DNA from 3 places in the Nocardia vinacea genome. Region 3 is predicted to be linked to each of the others. Evidence: riboswitches for the same ligand, from Rfam matches in the RefSeq annotation. Region 3 holds a riboswitch; each other region holds the start of a gene.
What was found. A riboswitch is a leader RNA that binds a small molecule or an ion and turns the genes downstream of it on or off. The one in region 3 is predicted to bind cobalamin.

Region 1: another riboswitch for cobalamin. It lies ahead of metE (5-methyltetrahydropteroyltriglutamate--homocysteine S-methyltransferase); the one in region 3 lies ahead of OIE68_RS29675 (CbtB domain-containing protein).
Region 2: another riboswitch for cobalamin. It lies ahead of OIE68_RS44710 (hypothetical protein); the one in region 3 lies ahead of OIE68_RS29675 (CbtB domain-containing protein).

The regions. Positions count from the first base shown of each region.
Region 1 is NZ_CP109149.1:4,716,282-4,724,220, reverse strand. Features, by position in the region: gene OIE68_RS21680 (nuclear transport factor 2 family protein) at 1-118, shown strand, start outside; gene metE (5-methyltetrahydropteroyltriglutamate--homocysteine S-methyltransferase) at 564-2,819, opposite strand; cobalamin riboswitch at 2,959-3,165, opposite strand; gene OIE68_RS21670 (pyruvate carboxylase) at 3,471-6,875, shown strand; gene rsmD (16S rRNA (guanine(966)-N(2))-methyltransferase RsmD) at 6,872-7,432, shown strand; gene coaD (pantetheine-phosphate adenylyltransferase) at 7,487-7,939, shown strand, end outside.
Region 2 is NZ_CP109149.1:9,852,079-9,860,017, reverse strand. Features, by position in the region: gene OIE68_RS44740 (MFS transporter) at 1-455, opposite strand, end outside; gene OIE68_RS44735 (LLM class flavin-dependent oxidoreductase) at 748-2,091, opposite strand; gene OIE68_RS44730 (ABC transporter ATP-binding protein) at 2,088-2,837, opposite strand; gene OIE68_RS44725 (ABC transporter permease) at 2,813-3,679, opposite strand; gene OIE68_RS44720 (ABC transporter substrate-binding protein) at 3,682-4,770, opposite strand; gene OIE68_RS44715 (alpha/beta hydrolase) at 4,967-6,133, opposite strand; cobalamin riboswitch at 6,197-6,323, shown strand; gene OIE68_RS44710 (hypothetical protein) at 6,355-6,609, shown strand; gene bioD (dethiobiotin synthase) at 6,806-7,483, opposite strand; gene OIE68_RS44700 (8-amino-7-oxononanoate synthase) at 7,480-7,939, opposite strand, start outside.
Region 3 is NZ_CP109149.1:6,493,683-6,501,621, forward strand. Features, by position in the region: gene OIE68_RS29650 (hypothetical protein) at 1-184, opposite strand, end outside; gene OIE68_RS29655 (carbonic anhydrase) at 306-929, opposite strand; gene OIE68_RS29660 (A/G-specific adenine glycosylase) at 1,083-1,961, shown strand; gene OIE68_RS29665 (alpha/beta hydrolase) at 1,969-2,721, opposite strand; gene mhuD (mycobilin-forming heme oxygenase MhuD) at 2,899-3,213, shown strand; cobalamin riboswitch at 3,279-3,431, shown strand; gene OIE68_RS29675 (CbtB domain-containing protein) at 3,462-3,656, shown strand; gene OIE68_RS29680 (CbtA family protein) at 3,647-4,429, shown strand; gene OIE68_RS29685 (hypothetical protein) at 4,466-4,951, shown strand; gene OIE68_RS29690 (response regulator transcription factor) at 5,008-5,700, opposite strand; gene OIE68_RS29695 (sensor histidine kinase) at 5,697-7,001, opposite strand; gene OIE68_RS29700 (ABC transporter ATP-binding protein) at 7,284-7,939, shown strand, end outside.

The sequences.
Region 1 (7,939 bases), 1.8 Mb from region 3:
ACCGCTACCGGTAGTGGGCGTCTTCGAGGTCGCCGACGGCGCCATCACCGCTTGGCGGGACTACTTCGATATGGCCGCCATCAACCGCGCCTTCGGAACCGAGCCGGCGGCCGAATAATCGAGGGAATCGGCGGAACCGAATCGGTCGGCCATGCGTCGAATAGGACATCGGGGGTGATATCTGATGGCGACGTATGAGGAGGGGTTACGCATGGATCGTTGCTCGGAATGTCATACGGCCTGGCGGCGGGGACTGAGCGCACGGTCGCGCCTGCGGCCGATGGTCCGCAATGGCGAGAGTTGTGAGAGGTACACGCCGCGTCGTCGGCTCCGGCCTTTTCCCGGGGCCGAATCTCATTGATACGCAGCCCGATAGCGCGGTGACCAAACCGCGCTATCGGGCTGCGCGCTCTTTCGCGCAATCGTGTGCGGATGCGGGCGTTCGCGACGTCGGGGTTTCGCGCCGGGCGGCGTCGATGCTGTTGGAATTGGGTTCGCCAGACAGTGCGCACACATGCGGGCGCGCCCGCCCTCCCGTTGGAGAGGGCGAGCGCGTGATCCCGCTAGCGCACCGCTGCCGCGGCAGCGACCAGATTGCGCAATGACGCCTCGACCTCTACCGGTCCACGGGTCTTCAATCCGCAGTCCGGATTGACCCAAAGCCGTTCGGCGGGAACGGCCTTCAGTGCGGCGCGCAGGGAGGCGGTGATCTCCTCCACACTCGGCACCCGCGGTGAGTGGATGTCGTACACGCCCGGTCCGACGCCGAGATCGAAGCCTGCGGCATTCAGATCGTCGAGCACTTCCATATGCGAGCGCGCTGCCTCGATCGAGGTCACATCGGCATCCAATCCGGCGATCGCATCGATGACCTCACCGAATTCCGAATAGCAGAGATGGGTGTGAATCTGGGTGGCATCCGAAACCCCGGAGGTCGCCAACCGGAACGCGCCGACCGACCACTCCAAGTACTCGCCCTGATCGGCTGCGCGCAGCGGCAGTAGCTCCCGCAGCGCGGGCTCGTCGACCTGGATGATCCGAATGCCCGCGGCCTGCAGATCGACCGTCTCGTCCCGGATCGCCAGCGCCACTTGACGTGCCGAATCCGCCAAGGGTTGGTCATCGCGGACGAATGACCAGGCCAGAATCGTCACCGGGCCGGTCAGCATGCCCTTGACCGGCTTATCGGTCAACGATTGCGCATAGCCGATCCAATCCACGGTCATCGGCGCGGGCCGCGCCACATCGCCGAACAGAATCGGCGGGCGCACGCAACGGGTGCCGTAGGACTGCACCCAGCCCGCGTCGGTGGCGGCGAATCCGTCGAGCTGCTCGGCGAAGTATTGCACCATGTCATTGCGCTCCGGCTCGCCGTGCACCAGTACATCCAGGCCCAGCTTCTCTTGCAACGCAATGACATCCGCGATCTCGGACCGCATCCGCCGCACGTACTCGGCCTGATCGATCTCACCCTTGCGCAATGCCGCACGCGCCAGCCGGATCGCCGAGGTCTGCGGATACGAACCGATCGTCGTCGTCGGCAGCGATGGCAACCGCAGCCGCTCGGCTTGCAATGCCCGCCGCTGTTCCGCGGGTGCCCGCCGAGTTGCATCCGTGCCGAGCGTGGCCAGCCGCGCCCGCACCTGCGAATTGTCCAACCGAGGATCGGTGCGCCTAGTGGCGAGAGCGGTACGGACCGTAGCCAATTCGTTGGCGATCGCCCCGGGCCCCGCACTCAGTCCGATCGCGAGCAACCGCACCTCGGCGACCTTCTCCGCACCGAACGCCAACCACGAACGCAGCCGCTCATCGAGGCCGGTTTCGCTTGCCAGGGTGTAGGGCACGTGCAGCAGCGAGCAGGAACTCGACACCGCAACGGATTTCGCGCACCCCAGCAGCGTGCCGAGCGTCGCCAAAGCCTTTTCCAGATCGGTCCGCCAGACATTTCGACCGTCGACCACACCTGCCACCAGCAGCTTGTTCGCCAGCGCCGGCACACCGGAGAGATCGGCGTCAACGGTGAAATCCAGTGCGATGCCTTCGATTTCGGTCTCGGCCAAGGCACTCAACGCAGCACCTGGCTTGCCGAAGTAAGTGGCCACCAGTAGCGCGGGACGATCCGTCGCGGCCGACAGTTCGGCGTAGGTCCGCCGCACGAGTTCGACCTCATCAAGGGATAGATCGGTGACCAAGACCGGCTCGTCGAGTTGCACCCACTCCGCGCCCGCCACGGCCAGCAGCCGCAACAGCTCCTGATAGAGCGGCACCAACTCGTCGAGGCGATCCAGCGCCGCACCGCCGGTCGCCTTCGCCAGCTTCAGGAAGGTGATGGGTCCGACCACCACCGTCCGCGCGGGCACCCCGAGCGCGAGCGCCTCCCGCAACTCATCCAGCACCTTCGAAGGATCCAGCGAGAACACCGTCTCCGGACCGATTTCCGGCACCAGATAGTGGTAATTGGTATCGAACCACTTGGTCATCTCCAACGGTTCGACCGTATCGGTGCCGCGTGCGGCTGCGAAATAGCGATCCAGTGGATCGGCGATACCGGCTACCCGGGGTGGCAGCGCGCCGAACAGCACGGCGGTATCGAGCATCTGGTCGTAATAGGAGAAGGTGCCGACTGGGATGGAATCCATTCCGGCGCTTTGTAATTTGGTCAGCTGGTCGCGCCGCAGGTCGCGGGCTATCGCGTGCAGTCGCTGCGCGTCGATGCGTCCGGCCCAGTAGGACTCGGTGGCGCGCTTGAGCTCACGGTGCGGCCCCACCCGCGGGAGACCGAGAACCGTCGCGGTGAACGGATTATGCGTAACAGTCACGAATTTCTCCAGTGCTGAGATCGAAGACCATCGCCCTACGAGCTAGCGGAGACCGAGTGACGTGCCGGTGCACCGATGGAGCCCGACAATCGCACAGAGGTCCGCGCGCCCAATCCACGAGGCGGTGGCCGCCGGATACGGCGTATCCGACACGGCTGGCAGGTCTTCGGACTTGCGGGCACGGGCCTTCTGGCCGACCCCGTAAGGGGCTCACCTACTGGCCGTCGCTTCCCGGGTGGTTGCCCAGTGCTTGATGACGGCGGTCGTTCCTGCATACCGCTGCGGGACAGTCCCGGATTCTCACCGGGTTCCCTCTCATCCGCGCACCGGTTTCCCGATCCGCGAACTCGACTCCGTAACGCGACGTCGGGGCTCCATCTCGTCTGCGCACGGCGAACCAGCTGCGTCAACCAGCATAGGCGGCCGCACAATCGGATTTTCGCAGTGCCCGATGCATAGCGGGTTTGCGAAGTTGTCGCCAGGTGCGTTCGAGGCGCCGCTGGCACCCGACCGCACTTGTGACCGCGACGGACGGTGAGATGTGTCGGCGAGGTGAACACAACTTCGCAACTCTGCTAGGACTCGTTGTGAAGATTCCGCGAAGGGGACTTCCCTGTCAGGCCACGATTCCGGGCCGGGTACCTTAGTTCAATGTTCTCGAAAGTCTTGGTTGCCAACCGTGGCGAGATCGCCATCCGCGCCTTCCGCGCGGCCTACGAACTCGGCATCGGGACGGTCGCAGTCTTCCCGTACGAGGACCGCAACTCGGTCCACCGGTTGAAGGCCGCGGAGTCCTATCAGATCGGCGAACAGGGACACCCGGTCCGGGCGTACCTCTCGATCGAGGCGATCATCGCGGCGGCCAAGTCCGCGGGTGCCGACGCCATCTACCCCGGTTACGGCTTCCTGTCCGAGAACCCGGACCTTGCCGCGGCCTGCGCCCGCGAGGGCATCACCTTTATCGGTCCGTCGGCCGAAGTGCTCGAACTGGCTGGTAATAAGGCCCGCGCGATCGAGGCGGCGCGGGCGGCGGGTCTGCCGGTGCTGCGCTCCAGCGCCCCCTCCGCCGATGTGGACGAACTGCTGGCCGCATCCGCGGACCTGGACTATCCGATCTTCGTGAAGGCCGTCGCAGGCGGCGGTGGCCGCGGCATGCGCCGGGTTGCCGATCCCGCACAACTGCGCGAATCGATCGAGGCCGCGTCCCGCGAGGCCGAGTCGGCCTTCGGTGATCCGACTGTCTTCCTGGAACAGGCCGTGGTGAACCCGCGCCACATCGAGGTGCAGATCCTGGCCGACCAGCACGGCAATGTCATGCACCTGTTCGAGCGCGACTGTTCGGTGCAGCGCCGCCACCAGAAGGTGATCGAGCTCGCGCCCGCACCGAACCTGGATCCCGCACTGCGCGAACGTATTTGCAACGACGCGGTCGCTTTCGCCCGTCAGATCGGCTACAGCTGCGCGGGCACCGTCGAATTCCTGCTCGACGAGCGCGGCAACCACGTCTTCATCGAGATGAACCCGCGCATCCAGGTCGAGCACACGGTGACCGAGGAGATCACCGATGTCGATCTGGTGCAGTCTCAGCTGCGCATCGCGGCGGGGGAGACCCTCGAACAGCTCGGTCTGAGCCAGGACGAGGTCGCCATTCGCGGTGCGGCCCTGCAGTGCCGGATCACCACCGAGGATCCGGCCAACGGCTTCCGACCCGACACCGGCCGCATCACCGCCTACCGCACCCCCGGCGGTGCGGGCATCCGCCTCGACGGTGGCGCGAACCTGGGCGCGGAGATCGGCGCCTACTTCGACTCGATGCTGGTCAAGCTCACCTGCCGCGGCCGCGATTGGCACGCCGCCGTGGCGAGGGCCAGTCGCGCGCTCGCGGAATTCCGTATCCGCGGCGTCACCACCAATATCCCGTTCTTGCTCGCGGTGCTCGACGATCCGGACTTCAAGGCGGGCCGGGTCACCACCTCGTTCATCGATGAGCGCCCGCAGTTGCTGACCCTGCGTGGTTCGGCCGACCGCGGCACCAAGATCCTGAACTACCTCGCCGATATCACCGTGAACAAGCCGCACGGCGAGCGCCCGACCACGGTGTATCCGCACGACAAGCTGCCCGCCATCGATCTGAGCGTGCCGCCGCCGGACGGTTCGCGTCAGCGGCTGCTGCGCTTGGGCCCCGACGGCTTCGCGCGGGCGTTGCGTGAGCAGAAGGCCGTCGGCGTCACCGACACCACCTTCCGTGACGCACACCAGTCGCTGCTGGCCACTCGGGTGCGCACCAATGGTCTGCTCGGCGTGGCCGGACATGTCGCGCGCCTGACACCGGAACTGCTGTCCATCGAGGCCTGGGGCGGCGCGACTTACGATGTGGCACTGCGCTTCCTGTTCGAGGACCCGTGGGAGCGGCTGGCCGCACTGCGCGAGGCCGTGCCGAATATCTGCCTGCAGATGCTGCTGCGCGGACGCAATACCGTCGGTTACACGCCGTACCCGGAGCAGGTGACGCGCGCGTTCGTGCAGGAGGCGACCGACACCGGCATCGACATCTTCCGCATCTTCGACGCGCTCAACAATGTCGACCAGATGCGTCCGGCCATCGATGCGGTGCGCGAAACCGGTACGGCCATCGCGGAAGTCGCGATGAGCTACACCGGCGACCTGTCCAACCCGGACGAAAACCTCTATACCCTCGACTACTACCTCAAGCTCGCCGAGCAGATCGTCGACGCGGGCGCGCATGTGCTGGCCATCAAGGATATGGCGGGCCTGCTGCGCGCTCCGGCCGCCGCGACCCTGGTCTCCGCGCTGCGCAGCAACTTCGACCTGCCGGTGCACGTGCACACCCACGACACCCCCGGCGGTCAGCTGGCCACCTACCTCGCCGCCTGGCAGGCCGGTGCCGACGCGGTCGACGGCGCGAGTGCCGCCATGGCCGGAACCACCAGTCAGCCAGCACTTTCCGCGATCGTCGCGGCCGCGGCGCACAGCGAATTCGACACCGGTCTCAACCTGCAGAATGTCTGCGATCTGGAGCCGTACTGGGAGGCGCTGCGAAAGGTTTACGCGCCGTTCGAATCCGGGCTGCCCGCGCCGACCGGCCGGGTGTACACCCACGAAATCCCGGGCGGTCAGCTGTCGAATCTGCGTCAGCAGGCCATCGCGCTCGGCCTCGGTGACCGTTTCGAAGAGGTCGAGGCGAAATACGCTGCGGCGGACCGACTTCTGGGCCGCCTGGTCAAGGTCACCCCGTCCTCGAAGGTGGTCGGCGACCTCGCGCTCGCACTGGTCGGCACCGGCGTCGATATCGAAAGCTTCGCCGCCGATCCGGGCCGCTACGACATTCCGGATTCGGTAATCGGATTCCTCCGTGGCGAACTCGGCAATCCGGCGGGCGGCTGGCCCGAACCGTTCCGCAGCCGGGCACTGGCCGGGCGCGGACCGGCCAAGCCGGAGACCCCGCTGACCCCCGCGGACGAGGCCGGACTCGCCGGTTCCTCCGAACTGCGCCGCGCCACGCTCAACCGCCTGCTCTTCCCCGGTCCCACCACCGAATTCCTCGCACACCGGGAAAAGTACGGCGACACCATGGGCCTGTCGGCCAACCAGTTCTTCTACGGACTGCGCCGCGGCGATGAACACCGTGTGCAACTGGAGAAGGGCGTCACCCTGCTCATCGGACTGGAGGCCATCTCCGAACCCGATGAGCGCGGTATGCGCACGGTCATGTGCATCATGAACGGCCAACTGCGCCCGGTCGCCGTGCGCGACCGCTCCATCGCCAGCGATATCCCGGCCGCCGAGAAGGCCGATAAGAACAACGCGGGCCATATCGCCGCCCCGTTCGCCGGTGTGGTGACACTCGCTGTGTCCGAAGGCGATTCGATCGCGGCGGGCGATACCGTCGGCACCATCGAGGCGATGAAGATGGAGGCCGCGATCACCGCGCCGCGCGCCGGCATCGTCGGCCGGGTCGCGATCGGCAAGGTGCAGCAGGTCGAAGGCGGTGACCTGCTGGTCGAACTCACGGTGCGCGAGTCCGCGGCCGAATGACCCGGATCGTCGCGGGTACCGCGGGCGGGCGGCGGCTACGTGTCCCGCCCGCGGGTACCCGGCCCACCTCCGATCGGGTGCGTGAGGCGCTGTTCAGCGCCCTGGCCGCCCGCATCGATTTCGACGGCCTCCGTGTACTCGACCTCTACGCCGGATCCGGTGCACTGGGTCTGGAAGCCCTCTCACGCGGCGCCACCCATGCCCTGCTTATCGAATCCGACCGCAAAGCCGCAGCCATCGTCCGCGGCAATATCGCGGACCTCGGCCTGCCGGGTGCCGAACTCCGCATCGGCTCCGTCGCCACTGTCCTGGCGGGCGGCGGTGCGGGCAAATACGATGTGGTCTTCTCCGACCCGCCTTACGACGTCGACACCGCGACGGTCACCGCCGACCTGCGTGCCCTCGCCGAACACGACTGGCTGGCACCAAACGCCCTCGTCGTGGTGGAGCGTTCCATCCGCTCACCCGAGATCGTCTGGCCCGCAGGCTATATCCCCGCCAAGGCGCGCAAGTACGGCGAAACCCGCATCGAACTAGCCGAATTCGCCCCGGAGTAACTCCGCCGTCGCGGCATTCGAGGTGAGGATCCGGCCTCCTGATACCGTCTGTTCATGGCAGGAGCGTTGTGCCCGGGCTCGTTCGACCCGGTGACCAATGGACATATCGACGTCTTCGCGCGGGCCGCGGCTCAATTCGACGAGGTCGTGGTGACCGTCATGGTCAATCCCAAGAAGCAGGGCATGTTCAGCGTCGAGGAGCGTATGGAGATGCTGCGCGAGGCCACGGCGCACCTGCCCAATGTCCGGGTGGATTCCTGGCAGGGTCTGCTGGTGGATTTCGCCAAGCAGGAGGGGATCGGCGCGATTGTCAAGGGGCTGCGCGATGCCACCGATTTCGGCTACGAACTGCAGATGGCGCAGATGAACAAGAAGCTCAGCGGCGTCGACACCTTCTTCATCGCCACCAATCCGACCTTCAGCTTCCTGTCCAGCTCACTGGTCAAGGAAGTCGCAACCTACGGCGGCGATGTCACCGACATGCTCCCACCCGCCGTCCACAAGCGC
Region 2 (7,939 bases), 3.4 Mb from region 3:
CCGAGGCGCGAGGCACCGGCCAAGGCCGAGAACGCACGGCCCCGCTCGTCCGGTGGCACGACGGCCACGATGTAGGACTGTCGCGCCAAACCCCATACCGCACTGGCGGTTCCATTGAGCAGCACACCCACCGCCAGCACCCCGGTATGCGGTGCGAAGATCGCGCACAGCACCCCGACCAAACCGAGGCCCGATCCGACGGCGATCGCCCAGCGTTCCCCGATGCGCGCGACGATCCGCCCCGCGGGCAGATCGGCCAGCACCATCCCCAACCCGCTCAGCGCGACGACGATTCCGGCGACACCAGCCGACGCACCCAGATCCAATGCGCGCAACGCGTACATCGGTGCGGCCGCACCGGATCCGATGCCATAGAGCACCACGGGCACGAACACCGTCCACACCAGCGAACGCAGACGAACGGATTCCCTTGTGGTGCGGACCTGTTCGCTCACGACTCCCCCTCGCAGGCGCTCGGCTCCGTCGTGCGCGAGGGCACGCTGTGCTGATAGTTCGCTCGCCGACGCTCACTCACAGCGCCCGCGCCGTGCGAAGTCGGCACCCGCACCGATGGTCCTGCGCCCGACGGTACCGGCCAGGTCGCTCACGCCGAAAGTTCATGCAGCACACGCCCCACGAACACTCGCCCTGTCGCAGCCGCCGGATTCCCGCTGGCAGCGGGGTCTTGCCGGTGCCATCGGCGATGCCGACTATTTCGCCGAGCTCGATACGGCCTGGTACAGGCGCTCACTGCGCGAGCGCCGGTCGCCGGGTGTGCCGGCTCTCCGGACGCAGCAGACCGAAGTGGTCACGCAGTGTGGTTCCGGTGTATTCGGTGCGGAACAGGCCGCGCTGCTGCAGGATCGGGACGACCTGCTCGGCGAAGACCTCCAGACCACCCGGGTAGTAGGGCGGCATCACATTGAAACCGTCGGCGGCGCCATTGCGGAACCATTCCTCGATGGTGTCGGCGACCTGCTCCGGCGTACCGGCGAAGACCCGATGTCCACGGGCACCGGCGAGACGATGCAGCAGCCCGCGCACGGTGGGCCGTTCCCGCTGCACGATTCCGGCGACCACCTGCCGACGGCTGCGCTCGTTATCGGTGACATCGCCCGCATCGCTGAATAATTCGAGTGGCACCGGTTCATCCAGCGGCAGGTTCCGCAAGCTCTCACCCGCGATGCCCTCCAACTGCTTCAGCCCGTATTCGGGCACTGTGAGCTCGTTGAACTCCCGTTCCAACTGTTTGGCCGCCGCCTCGGTATCGCCGATGAACGGGCTGATACCGGGCAGGATCTTGATCTGCTCGGCGTCACGGCCGAATTCGGCGGCCTTGGCCTTGATATCGGCATAGAACGCCTGCGCGTCTTCGAGCCGCTGGTGCGCGGTGAAGATCGCCTCGGCGTACTTGCCCGCGAACGCCCGGCCGTCATTCGACGCACCGGCCTGTACGAGCACCGGATGTCCCTGTGGGGTGCGCGGCGCGTTGAAGGGCCCACGCACGCTGAGGTATTCGCCGACGAAGTCGATCGGGTGGATCTTGTCCGGATCGGCGTAGATGCCCGCCTGCTGGTCCAGCAGGATGGCGTCGTCCTCCCAGCTGTCCCACAGCGCGACGACCGCATCGACGAATTCCCGCGCCCGCGCGTATCGCGTCGCGTGATCGGGATGTTTGTCGAGCCCGAAATTCGCTGCGGCGAGGTCGGTTCCGGTGGTGACGATATTCCAGCCCGCCCGGCCACCCGAGATGTGATCGAGCGTGGAGAACAACCTGGCCAGGTTGTAGGGCTCGTAGTAGGTGGTGGACGCGGTGGCGATCAGCCCGAGATGGGTTGTGGCCGTGGCGATCGCGGTGAGCAGGGTGATCGGTTCCAGACCCGCGGCCGCATTGTGTTCGACATTGGTGCGCAGCGCGGGACCGTCGGCGAAGAACACCGCGTCGAGTTTCGCGGCTTCGGCCGTGCGGCCGATCTCCTGGTAGTAGGCGACATCGTAGATCCGGTCGGGTCGGCTCTGCGGATGCCGCCAGGCCGCCTCATGATGTCCGGAGGGATAGATGAACGCATTGAGGCTGAGTTGGCGGGTCATGAGGCTTTCTTCTCATCGTGCAGGGCCGCGACATCGACGCCGAGGCTGGAAAGCAGCAGTTCGCGTAGGCGGTTGAAGTCCGGATCGATGTGGCGGCGTGGACGTTCCAGATCGATCCGCTGGTCGACGGCGATGCGTCCCTCGTCGAGGACGAGTACGCGGTCGGCGAGCAGCACCGCTTCATCGACATCGTGGGTCACCAGCAAGACGGCCGGCTTGTGCCTGGCGCACAGATCCTGCAGCAGCACATGCATTTTGATGCGGGTGAGCGCATCCAGCGCACCGAAAGGCTCATCGGCCAGCAACAACTCCGGTTCCCGGACCAGAGACCGCGCCAAGGCGACGCGCTGTTGCTCACCTCCGGAAAGCTCCTTGGGCCAGGCCTTTTCCCGCCCGGCGAGGCCGACTTCCGCCAGCGCGGTGCGACCGCGCCCGGCGGCATCGGCACTCTTCAAACCGAGAGTCACATTGTCCAGTACCCGATTCCACGGCAGCAGCCGCGAGTCCTGGAACACCACCGCACGTTCCGTCGGCACTCGCAACTCACCCGAGCCGAGCACATCGCGATCCAGCTCGGCCAGCGCGCGCAGCAAGGTGCTCTTACCCGAACCACTGCGCCCGAGCAGTGCGACGAATTCGCCGCGCGCGATATCGAGATCGATACCGTGCAACACCACGCGATCGCCGAAACCCCTGCGCAGCCCGCGGGTTCGGACCACATTCAGTCCGCGATCGTCTGCCGCCATGACAGTGCCCTCCGTTCCGTCGCGCGCACGGCGAGATCGCCGAACAGTCCGAGCAGGCCGTAGATCACCAGGCCGACCACGATGACGTCGATCTGGCCGTAGGTACGCGCCTGCGTCATCAGATAGCCGATGCCGCTGGTGGCATTCACCTGTTCGACCACGACCAATGCCAGCCAGGAAATCGTGACCGCCAGCCGCAGGCCCGTGAAGAATCCGGGCAGCGAACCCGGCAACGCGATCCGGCGGATGAATCCCCAGCGCGAAAGCCCCACCGTCGCAGCCAATTCCACATACCGGCTGTCGACACCACGCAATTGCGCGTGGGTATTGATGTAGATCGGAATCGCCACACTGGTCGTGATGACGATGAGCTTCATGTCCTCACCGATGCCGAACCACACGATGAACAGCGGAATCAGCGCCAGCGTCGGAATCGAGCGTTTGATCTGAATCGGCCCGTCCAGCAGGGCTTCACCGACACGGCTCAATCCGGCGATCAAGGCGAGCACCACACCGATCACCACACCGAGCCCGAGGCCCCAGGCCGCGCGCTTCAGCGAAGTCAGCAGGTTCGACTGCAGTCTGCCGTCGGCGAGCAGATCGCGTGCGGTCTCGGCGACCGTCCACGGCGCGGGCAGTGTCTGCTCATCCAATGCGCCCGAGGCGGATCCGATCACCCATGCCGCGATCAGCAGTACGGGCCCGATGGCGATGCCGAACGGAATCGGGCGGCCCGGTCCGAGCCGGGGCCGAGTCGGCTTGCGGCGGGCCAATACCGGCTCCGCGGCGGTGCGTGAACTTCGTCCGATCCGGCCGAGTACACCGGCGTCCAAGGTAGCCATTGCTATTTCGCCTTCGGTTCGAACGCGGCGCCGCTCTCGGTGACGGCCTGGGTGATGACGGCGTCGAAGCGCAGATCGAAATCGTCGGCGGCGCGCACCTTTTTGGGCAGTTCGCCCGCGTTGTCGATCGCGTCGATGGTGCCCTGCTGGCGATCGATGAGCTGCTGATCCAGATGCGGGAAGGTGTAGGTGCCGAACGAGTCGACGATGCGTTTGGCATCGTCGGCGCTGACCTTCTGGTTCTCGACGTAGTATTTGCGCGCCCACTCCTCCTGGTGGTTATTGACCCACTGGTAGGCGCGAATGTAGGCGGCGACCACCGCCCGAGTCGCCGCTGCCTTGGCCGGATCGGTCACCGCGGCGCGGCGCGCGTACAGGTAGCCGACACCGCCGTAGATGCCGGTGGTCTCCGAATCCGGGATCAGCGAGGCGCCCGGAGTACGCAACAGCCGGGTGACGTTCGGTTCGGCCAGCGGCGCGATATCGACCTGCCCGGTGCGCACCGCGTCCAGGAATTCCGCGAGCTGCAGCCGAACGAGTTGCACATCAGTGGGTTTCAGCCCGGCCTTGGCGAGCGCCCGCAGCACCGCGGCCTGTTGGGCGGTGCCCTCCGCGTAGGCGATCTTCTTGCCCTTGAGATCGGCGAGCGTGGTGGCCGTCTTGCCCGGCGCCACCGCAAGTTTCAGTGCGTTGGGATTGGATTGGTAAGCCGCGACGATCGGCACGTCCTGCCCGGCAACCTGCGCATGGATCGGCGGGACATCGCCGACGGTCGCAACATCGGCGGCACCGGCCCGGAATGCCTCCAGGATGGCCGGTCCACCGATGAAATTGGCGAACTCCACCTTGAACGGCAACTTGTCGAGTTCGCCGGAGAACTGGAGTACCGACTTGAACCGCTCTTGTTGATCGGCGAGCACGAGCTTTGTGCCCGCGGGGATTTCGGTGGGCAGCGGGGCGTCGGTTTTACCGACCGGCGTGTCGTCGCTCGCGCAGCCGGTCAAACCCAGGCTCGCAACGGTCGCCGCAGCGAGCAACGCGGCAATAGTGCGGCCGTGCAGGCCGGTCAGGAACGTACGTGGTCGGAACATGCGGTGATTGAATCAAGATGAAACCGGCACGCATACGGTTTGCCTTAGCCTGATTCCAACGCAGCGCCCGATTCCAACTGTGTTCACCCACCCCGTCGGCTCCGCCAGCTGCCATCCCCCTGTGTTCACCCACCCCGCCGGCTCCGCCAGCTGCCATCCCCCTGTGTTCACCCACCCCGCCGGGCTCCCATTCCCCTCAGCGCGGCGCCGCCGCGGAGATCGTCGCGCGCATCTGCTCCTGATATCGCTGGATGAACGGCAGGATCTGCTGGTCGATAATCCGGTTGTACTCCTCGGGGCGCTGCATCGGATTGGCGTGCCCGGTATTTCGCGGCATGACGACCAGCAGCGAGCCGTCGACGCCACCGGCCCGCTCGATGAGCACCTCGTGGGAGTACTCGACATCCACCACCCGGTCGTTATCCGGATTGCGCGGGCGGATGAAGACGATGGCCGGGCGCGGTTTGCCGTCGGCGGGTCGGGACAGCGCGCGCAGATCGTTGATCGCACCGCCCGCCACGATCGCCAGGAACTGCGTCTCGATCAGGCCGTTGCTGGCCGCGTCTTTGGAGAAGACCTTCTCGCGCAACACTTCTTCGACGACATCGCGCAATGGTTCGAGCCGGACTCCGCGTAACCCAGTGGCCCCGCGATCGACGAATCGATCACGGCGCGCGTAGGTTTCGACCGCCAGCCGCAGCGTTCGGCTTTCCCGCGCCCCCGGCAGCCACCCCATCCAGCGCACCATATCCTCGCCCGCACCGCGACTCTCCGGACGCACCGCATTCAAATCCACCGGCGTGCAGTCCAGAATCACTCCCGCTAGGCGCAGGTCGCTGTCGAGGTGGATATGCCGCGCCACCTCGAGCGCGATGACCCCGCCCATGCTGTGTCCGACCAGCACAACGTTCTTCAGCCCCGACATCTGGGCGGCGCGGATGATCAGATCCGCGATCACCTTGGTGTCTATACCTTGATTGTCGTATTTGATGGCCCAGACCACGCCCATATCGCTGAGGGCGGGCAGCGCGGCCGCGGTATTGCTGGCATTGAGTCCACCGAGACCGACCATATCGACGACGACCGTGTCCCAGTCGCGATCGTGCGCGGGGTTGGCGATCGGCAGGACGGCGGGTTCGGTGCGCGCGAGCCGATCGCGTTCCGGGGTGACGTCGTGCACCCAGTACTGGGCGAACACGATGAGCCCAGCGAGCAATACCAAGGCGACCCGCAGCAGCGCCAATCTGGTACGGCGCAACGTCTGCCACCCGTGCCCGAGACGAGTCTCCCGAAGCCGGGCCCTCCGTCGCGCGTCGTCCCAGTCCGAGACGGTGGACGGGTGCCGATCGTCCAACGGCGACATCTTCTCCACTCTAGGTACGGTTCGCGAGTGCTGCCAGGTGACCCGATGGCGGCGGTGAACCCGACCGAACGGGTAGAGTTCGGGCCGTCATCCCGGCGGGTGCGGGAATCCGGTGCAATTCCGGAACGGTTGCGCCACTGTGATCGCCCTCGCGGCGAAAGTCAGACCTCCCTCGCCGGGACAACTCTGAGAGGCCGCGATTTGCCCATGGAGCAGTACCGATGATGCGTGCGCGCACATCCGGCGGTACCCACATACGAATATCGAACCGTCGCTTGGCGATCGCGGTTCCGGTGCTCGGTGTGCTGCTGATCGCGGCGATGATCGTCGCGACCGGTTTCGGCGCGGAGACGCTGCCGGTCACCTCGGTATTGGAGGTGCTGCGACATCGGATCGTCGGTGGCGTGCCCGCCGATCTCGGGCTCGACACCATCGTGTGGCAGCTGCGGGTGCCGCGTACGGTGCCGTTCATTTGAAGGCCGACAGCGCCGCCGTCCCTCCGAACAGTCGCTCTGCGCTCGCTACCCAGCCGATGCTCAGCTGCCGATCGATGCATCTCAGCGAGACAGCGGGCCACCCGCTCATCCAGCAGTCGCGCTGCGCTCGCTACCAGCCCGCGCCCTCAGTTGCCGGTCGATGCATCTCACCGAGACAACCCGCCGCTGCGGAAACCTACTGGCCGAGCGCAGACCAACCGGGAGTGAACCAACCAGGTGCAGCGGCGGAGAACCGCTCGCGATCCCACCCACCCGCTCCTGCAGGTATCGCGCCGACCAACTCGACTCCGGTAACCCGGGCCAGATCAGTGCGATTGCACTCCTCCGCCAACCCAGGCTCGTCAGGCCACGAGCCGATCACCAGACCCGCGCAGCGGACACTGGATGATGACAGTGCGCGGATGGTCAATTCGCTGTGGTTGAGAGTCCCGAGCCCAGCCGCGGCGACCACGAGCACCGGAGCGTCGAGCTTCTGCGCCAGCTCGAGCAGTGTGAATTCGCCGAGGCGGACCAGCAATCCGCCTGCGCCTTCGACCAGGGTCAGATCCGCATCGGCGAGTGAGTCGATGGCGGCGGCGGTTTCACTCAGCGTCAACAGCGGCTGCCCGCACCGACGCGCCGCGGTATCCGGAGCCAACGGATCGGGATAGCGGGCGATCTCGACCGTTCTCGTGACACCGGTGAGGCGTTCGACTTCGGCGAGATCGCCGGATTCGCCCGGCGCCACACCGGTTTGGGCCGGTTTGCACACCGCCACCGACCGACCGGCGGCCAGCGCGGCCGCGGCGAGCGCGGCGGTCACCACGGTCTTGCCGACCTCCGTCGACGTACCGGTCACGAACAGCACACTCATGCGGTCACCAATCCACGCGCCTGGGTCAGCACCTCGCCGAGGACCGTTGCGATGGTGTCGAGTTCGCCGGAAGTCAGATTCGCTCGTGCGGTGAGCCGCAGCCGCGATGTCCCCTCGGGCACCGTCGGCGGACGGAAGCATCCGACATCGAGTCCACGTGCACGGCATGCCTGCGCGGCGTCATACGCGACCTGCGCCTCGCCGAGCACCACCGAGACAACCGCCGAATCCGGTTCCGCCACACCGGCAATGCGCGCGATATCGGCCGCCCGCTGCAACACCCGACCCGCCATCTCGGGCTCTCGACGCAACAACCGCAGCGCCGCCCGCGCCGCACCGACCGCGGCGGGCGCGAGTCCGGTATCGAAAATGAACGTGCGCGCCGCATCGATGAGATGCGCACGCACACGCTCGCTGGCTAATACCGCACCACCCTGTGCGGCAAGGGCTTTCGAC
Region 3 (7,939 bases):
GCTTATTCGTCGCCGCCGCGGAACTGGTCGCGGCCGCCTTTGTCGTACCGGGCGAATCGCCGCCGCGCGTAACCGTCAATACCAACCAGATCACCAGTGCGAGCGCCACGACCAGAACACCTACGGCGAGCGCGCGGCGTCGCCAATAGATCTCCGGAGGCAGCGGTCCATTCGGTTCCAGCACGGAGTCAACGGTAAGGGCACGATCCGGTGCAGCGACTCAGGACCCCGGCGTGTCGGATCGGAAAACCCGCGCGCGGCAGGTAAATTCCGCTCCCACCGTTGGATGTCTCGGATCGGCCGTATCAGACCAGCTCACCGATATTGCCGACGACCCGCTGCAACTTGACTTCGCCCTCGGCCAGTTTGTATGTGACGCAGGCGATCGCGCATTCACCCGTCGCGACGCGCTGCGAAATGATCATCGAGCGCTGCATGAGCAGTCGGCTGGTCTCCACCACATGCCTGGCCTCCATCTCGTCGACGGTGGACAGCCCCTCCCGGCGCCCGATCAGAATCGACGGCGTGACTCGCTCGACGACACTGCGGATGAATCCGCCGGGCACCTCGCCGCCGTCCAGCGCGTCGATGGTGGCTTTCACCGCGCCGCAGCTGTCGTGGCCCAGCACCACGATCAGCGGCACGTTCAACACCTGCACCCCGTACTCGATCGAGCCGAGCACCGAACTGTCCACCACATGGCCCGCGGTGCGCACGACGAACATATCGCCGAGGCCCTGGTCGAAAATCAGCTCGGCGGCAACGCGGGAGTCACCGCAGCCGAAGAGGATCGCGTGTGGGTGCTGGCCGCTGACGAGCTTGGCCCGGTCGGCCGCTCCCTGACTAGGATGCAGCAGGTTGCCGTTCACGAAGCGTGCATTGCCCTCGCGAAGGGATTTCCAGGCACTGATCGGGTTGGAATCCGGCATACCGACCATTGTGCACATCGCAGTGGTTACCAGCGAGTCCGTTTCGTTACGGCTCGGCAAATATCGACCAGCCGCAGGACAATAGGAACGGTGAGGGCAGTGTCGGAGGGCGGCGCAGCGCAACAGCGTGCAGGCGGAAAACCCAAGATCACGATGGGTACCAACCGGGTGGATGCCGAATCGTTGCTGGACTGGTACCGGGAGACCGCGCGGGATCTGCCGTGGCGACGCAAGGACGTCACCGCCTGGCAGATCCTGATGAGCGAAATCATGCTCCAGCAGACGCCGGTGGTGCGGGTCGAGCCGATCTGGCGGGAGTGGGTCGCGCGCTGGCCGGTCCCGTCGGCCATGGCGGCCTCGTCGCAGGCCGAGGTGCTGCGCGCCTGGGGCAAGCTCGGATATCCGCGGCGGGCGCTGCGACTGCACGAATGCGCGAAGGTGCTCGCCGAGGAACACGGTGACGAGGTGCCGACCGATGTCGATGTGCTACTCGGTCTGCCGGGTATCGGCGCGTATACCGCACGGGCGGTGGCCTGTTTCGCCTACGGGCAGCGAGTTCCGGTGGTGGACACCAATGTTCGTCGGGTGGTGGCGCGTGCCGTGCACGGGCGCGCGGAGGCCGGTAATCCGTCGTCGCGTGATCTGCCCGAGACCGAAGCGCTGCTGCCGCGCCGAATCGACCATGCCGCAATGTTTTCCGCCGCGCTGATGGAACTCGGCGCGACGGTGTGCACGGCACGCACGCCCGACTGCTCGCGTTGCCCGCTGCCGCAATGCGCGTGGGTTTCGGCGGGCAGGCCGGTCTCCGATGTGGTGCGCAAGACGCAGAAGTACGAGGGCACCGATCGCCAGGCGCGCGGTCGGCTGCTCGACGTGTTGCGCGACGCGACCGGTCCGGTCGAGCGAATCCGGTTGGATCTGGCCTGGACTCGCGATCCCGGCCAGCGCGACCGAGCTCTGGACTCCCTGCTCGTCGACGGCCTCATCGAACAAACCCCTGACGGGTTGTTCGCGCTCGCCGGTGAGGGCTAGCACAACCTCATGCGGGAAGGTTCAGGACTTTCCGGAGGAATGCTTCGACCTCGGTGCGGTAGCGCTCCGGTTGGTCGTCGTGCACCAGGTGGCCCGCGTTCGGGATGCGGACGTAGGCGGCGTCCGGGTGGACGTCGGCCATCTGCCGCATCTGGCCCTCGGGGGTGATGGTGAATTCGCCTTCGAGCAAGAGCACGGGCGCTTCGACCGCGCGCCATTGCGCCCAGAAGTCGCGGGTGCCCCACTCCTCGGAGATATCGCGGAAGGTGGCGACCGAACCGTGCAGGCGGTAGCCGTCGGGGCCGTGCTCGAAGGAGTCGAGAAAGTAGCGACCGGCGACCGGGCCGAAGAAATCCAGCACCGCGTCCGCATCCGGAAACGGCTGCGGCCACGCCTCGATCATGGCCGCCCAGTTCGCGGCGGTGCGGCCGCGGAAGTCGGGGGCGATATCCTCGACCACCAGCGCGCGCACCCGCTCCGGATACCGCGCCGCGAAAACCCAGCCGTGCAGCCCGCCCATCGAATGTCCGATGACCACCATGGGTTCGGAAATTTCGGCGGTGGCCGCGGCGAGGTCGTCGATGAAGGCCTCGGTGGTCAGTTCCACGGGCGCGGGACGACCGTGACCGGCGGCGTCGAAGGTGTAGACGTGGCCGAACTCCCGCAGCCAGGACAGGTGATCGCGCCAAGTGCGGGCACTGCCCATCAGTCCGTGCAGCAGCAGGATCGGCACCCCCGCGCCGCCTTCGTCATACAACACTGTGCCATTTTGCAGTATTTTTGGCCGCGGCTCCGCCGCGGCGTGTTCGCGGCCCCCTTCTGTCTCGCTCGTAAGACTCGCTCCGAAGTTGGAGAGTCTCGCAGTCAACTCGACTCCGATGGACTACGTCGCATGCGCTGCGGGGTGTCCGGTTGGCGCGGACGTATCGTCGGAGCCATGGCTGTTGTGAAGATCAATGCGATCGAGGTTCCGGAGGGCGCGGGCCCCGAGTTGGAGAAGCGATTCGCCCATCGCGCGCACGCGGTCGAGGGCTCGCCGGGCTTCCTCGGCTTCCAGTTGCTGCGGCCGGTGGCCGGGGAGAACCGGTACTTCGTTGTCACCCAGTGGGATTCGGAGGAATCGTTCGCGGCGTGGCGGGACGGACCCGCACGCGAGGCGCACGCAGGCGAGCGGCAGAAGCCGGTTTCGACGGGTGCCTCACTGCTGGAATTCGAGGTCGTACTGGACGTTGCGGCCAAGTCCGCTTCCTGAAATCGCTGGACAGACGCGGCGCGCGACTCGCCCATCCCGGCCTGGGCAAGTCGCGGGCTGTGTTGACGCCGAGTACGACCGGATGTCACAGTTCGAAGGACAAACGCGAGGGTGACGCGGTAATTCGGTGAAATTTCGAAGCGGTCGCGCCACTGTGTTCTTGCACCGAGTCCTCGGTGCCGGAAAGCCAGACACCGGCACCTTCGCACCGAACAACTCACGGGACGCGCATCCCTAGGAGGACTCGAATGGCTATCGCGCATTCACCGAGTCGGGCAACTGATTCACTCGGCACACTGCTCATCGCAGTGGGCGTCGTTCTTCTCGCATTGCTCACGCTGTACCTGGTCGGCTTCGACCAGGGCGTCATCTCGCGCAGCGGGATGTACCTGCATGAGCTCATGCACGACGGACGTCACCTGCTCGGTGTGCCGTGCCATTGATCGGATCGCTAAAGACCCTGCTGCTCCGTGGCCTGCTGGCCGGCCTCATCGCCGGTCTGCTGGCCGCGACAGTGGGCTATTTCGTCGGCGAACCCAAGATCGACGCCGCCATCTCCATCGAAGAGGCCGATACCGCAAAGTCCGCCGAGCACGCCCAGGAACCAGCTGGGCATACGCACGGTGACGAGGAAGAACCGCTGGTCAGTCGGTCCGGGCAGAAGTTCGGGCAGTTCCTTGCGCTCGGACTCGCCGGGCTCGCGCTCGGGGCGATCTTCGCTTCGATCGCGCATTTCGCACGCCGGTACACCGCCTTGTCGGGGCCGAAGCTCGCGCTCGGATTGGCATTGGCCGGTTGGACCGCGATCGTGGCGGTGCCGTTCTTCAAGTACCCGGCCAATCCGCCCGCCGTGGGTGAACCGGACACCATCAACCAGCGCACGCTGCTGTGGTTGGCGGCGGTGCTACTCGGACTGGCTGCCGTCGGTGTCGGGCTGTACGTCTACAAACTGCTTGCCGCGCAACTCGATACGGTCCGGCTGATCGCCGGGGTCGCGGCATTCGTGCTCATCGTCGTACTCGGGTACATCCTGTTGCCCGGTGTGAACGAGGTGAAGGACGACTTCCCGGCCGTACTGCTGTGGCAGTTCCGTGCGACATCGCTCGGCGAGACGGCCACCCTGTGGGCCTGCCTCGGCCTCGGTTTCGCGGCGCTCACCGAATTCGCCACGCGCGATAGCACTCCGGTACGAGAAACAGCCGCTACCCCAGGCTGATCCGGAGTTCGGACCGCGAAGGGCAGTGTCGGTTGTATGACCGGCACTGCCTTTTCCGTACGGCCACGAACCGACCCGCCACGCTCGGTTTCCGTAGCATTCACCGCGCTCGTCATCGCGCTGCTTTGCGGTGTCGGCGAGGCCATCACCTACACCGCCGTCCAATTGGACCGCCCGAATGCCGATATCGGCTCGCTCGCAACAGGTCTGGCTATTCGCGGCGGCATCTACCTGGTGGTTCTCGGCGTTGCGGTCCAGATGGCGCGCGGTGCCCGCTGGGCCAGGATGGTGCTCACCGTCGGCATCGGCGTAGTCGGCCTGGCCTCGCTGATCATCGAACCACTGGCAGCCACGTTGTCCGCCAAGCAAATCGGCGACCTGTTCGACAACCTCACCGCATCCGCAGTGATCACCGGAACCTTCCGCACCGGGCACATCCTGGCCGTCTTGGTTGCCATCCCCGCCATGTACCATCCGACCGCCCGCCGCTACTTCGCGAGGGAATCGGCGGCGCGAAGGTAGCGGCTACTCGCACAGGCTATTTGATATGCGCGGTAGTCACCTGTTGTGCGACAGCGTTATTGCCAGCCGGGGCGGACCAGGCCGGATTCGTAGGCCATGACCACGAGTTGGGTGCGGTCTCGGGCGTCCAGTTTCATGAGGATGCGGCTGACATGGGTGCGGGCGGTGGCGGGGCTCATGAAGAGCCGTTCGCCGATTTCGGCATTGGTGAGGCCCTCGGCCACCAGGGTCATGACCTCACGCTCGCGGTCGGTGAGTTCGGTGAAGGCGGCGGGCGGGGGTTGTTTGGCGTGGGCGGAGAATTCGGCGATGAGGCGGCGGGTGACACCGGGTGAGAGCAGGGCGTCACCCGCGGCGACGACTCGGATCGCGCGGACGAGGTCGGCGGGTTCGGTGTGTTTGACCAGGAACCCCGTCGCGCCCGCGCGCATTGCTTCGAAGACGTATTCGTCGAGTTCGAAGGTGGTAAGCACGACCACCTTCACGTCGGCGAGTTTCGGATCTTCGGCGATCATTCTGGTGGCGGCAAGGCCGTCCAGGACCGGCATTCTGATATCCATCAGGACCACGTCGGGGGTCAGGCTGCGGGTCATGCGGACGGCCTGTTCGCCATTATCGGCCTCGCCCACCACCTCGATGCCGTCCTGCGCGTCGAGCAGCGCGACGAAACCGCCGCGCACCAGGGCTTGATCGTCGGCAACCAATACCCGGACGGGCCCGCCCGCGTCCCTCGAATTGCCGCCATTCATCGCGCCTCCTCCTGAGCCCCTACCTCGGACGGTAGCCGGGCCACCACGCGGAATCCGCCACTGGGCCGCGGACCCGCGATGAGCTGACCGCCGAGGGCGTGTGCGCGCTCGCGCATGCCGAGAATGCCGTTGCCGCCGCTCGGTCCGGACTTCGATTGTGTGCCGGTGGCGCGAGCGTTGTCGATGGTGATCTCGACCGAATCGGCGGCATAGCGGATGGTCACCGCGGCCGGTGCGCCGGGCGCGTGGCGGACCACATTGGTCAGCGATTCCTGGATGATGCGGGCCGCCGCCACATCGACGACGCTGGGCAGTTTGTGTGCAGTGCCGATTATGCGGGTGTCGACCGTGAGGCCGGCGGCGCGGGTGCGCTGCAGCAATGCGTCCAGGTCCTCGATGCTCGGGGCCGGGCTCCGCGGGGCGGGCGGCCGGGCCTCGACGCTGTGGGCAACCGAATTATCTTGGGCCCGTTCGGATTCGCGGCGCGCGAGTGCCGATTCCGGCTCGACATCCGATTCATCCACTTCGGCCGCGCCGGGTGTCGGGCTGCCGCTGCGGATCGCGTGCAGCAACGTATGCACCTCGGCCAACGCATCCTTACTCGCCGTTTTGATCGCCGCGAGAGCCGATTCGGCCTGTTCCGGCTTCTTGTCGAAGAGCTCCAGCGCCACCGAGGACTGGACATTGATCAGCGAAAGGCTATGTGCCAGCACATCGTGCAGCTCGCGGGCAATGGCGAGCCGTTCCTCGCTGGCCCGTCGCTCACGCTGCGCCTCCTCATCGCGGCGCGCCGCCTCGGCCCGCTGCCTGCGCGCCACCAGCACCGCCTGGCGCTGACGGATCCCCTCCGCGATCGCGACCAGCACACCCAGCCAGGCGATCATGCCGAATGCCAACCACGGGTCGGCCGGATGTCCGACCAGCGCGGGCAGCGGCCAGAGCAGCGCGAGATAGCCGATCGGCGCGAGCGGATATGTCCACCAGCGCGATCCGACGATCGCGGCGCTGATGAATGCGATCACGAGCGAGACGAAGATCGGGCCGTAGCCGTAGCCGCGCAGCAGGTACACCGCGCAGGACGCGATCGTCACGAGCAGCGCGGGCAGCGGGTAGGAACGGCGTAGCAATAACGCCACCGGTCCGATGAGCAACAACACATAGCCGAATGCGTCGAGCGAGTGCACTCCGGTCTGGCGCAGGTTGGCATTGCGTCCCCCGACGACCTGGATCGCCGCGACGACGAGCGCGAGCACCCAGTCCTGCACGACCGGGCCACGTTTCGATTCCCCTGGCGCTGTCACACTTGCAGCCTATTAGCCCGGACGCGCCACGACGTCCGCCGCGCTACGTATGCTCCCCCGCCTCCCCGAATATTTTGCCGGCCGCTGGTGTCCCAACGGTCACGTCGCGGGCCATCGGTCGAGGTGACAGCCAGGTTTTGGGCGTTCCCGACGGGTTACCCGTGTGCCTGCGAAATCGGTCGTCGTGTCCGCTGTCACCGTGCTTCGTAGGCCGCCGTACGTACGTCGAGCATCGCCGCGCGACGGATGTGTCACCCCTGGTCGGGGGCGGATTCTCGGTGCATGACAGATTCCGTCGTGGTCACCGCAGGGCTGACCAAACGCTACGGCCCCCACGCCGCCGTCGACCGCGTGCATATGAATGTCGCGCCCGGTGAGATCTACGGCTTCCTCGGTCCGAACGGCGCGGGCAAGACGACCACGCTGCGAATGCTGGTCGGATTGATCCGTCCCACCGACGGCACCGCCACCGTGCTCGGACATACCCCCGGCGATCCTGCCGTGGTCCGCCGCATCGGCGTCCTCATCGAGGGCCCCGGCTTCTACCCCTACCTAACCGGCCGCGACAACCTGCGGGTACTCGCGAAATACCGCGGCCTCGAGCGTGCCGATGTGGAGGACGCACTCGACCGCGTCGGCCTCGTCAATCGCGCCGACGATAAATTCCGCACCTACTCCCTCGGCATGAAGCAGCGCCTCGGCGTCGGCGCGGCTCTGCTCGACCGCCCCGATCTGCTGATCCTGGACGAGCCGACCAATGGCCTCGACCCCCAGGGCATGGCCGAAATGCGGGAGCTCATCACGACTCTCGCCGGTGACGGTCATACCGTGCTGCTGTCCAGCCACATGCTCAGCGAGGTCCAGGAGATCTGCGATCGCGTCGGTGTGATCTCCGGCGGGCAACTGCTCACCGAATCCACGGTCGCCGAATTGCGCGG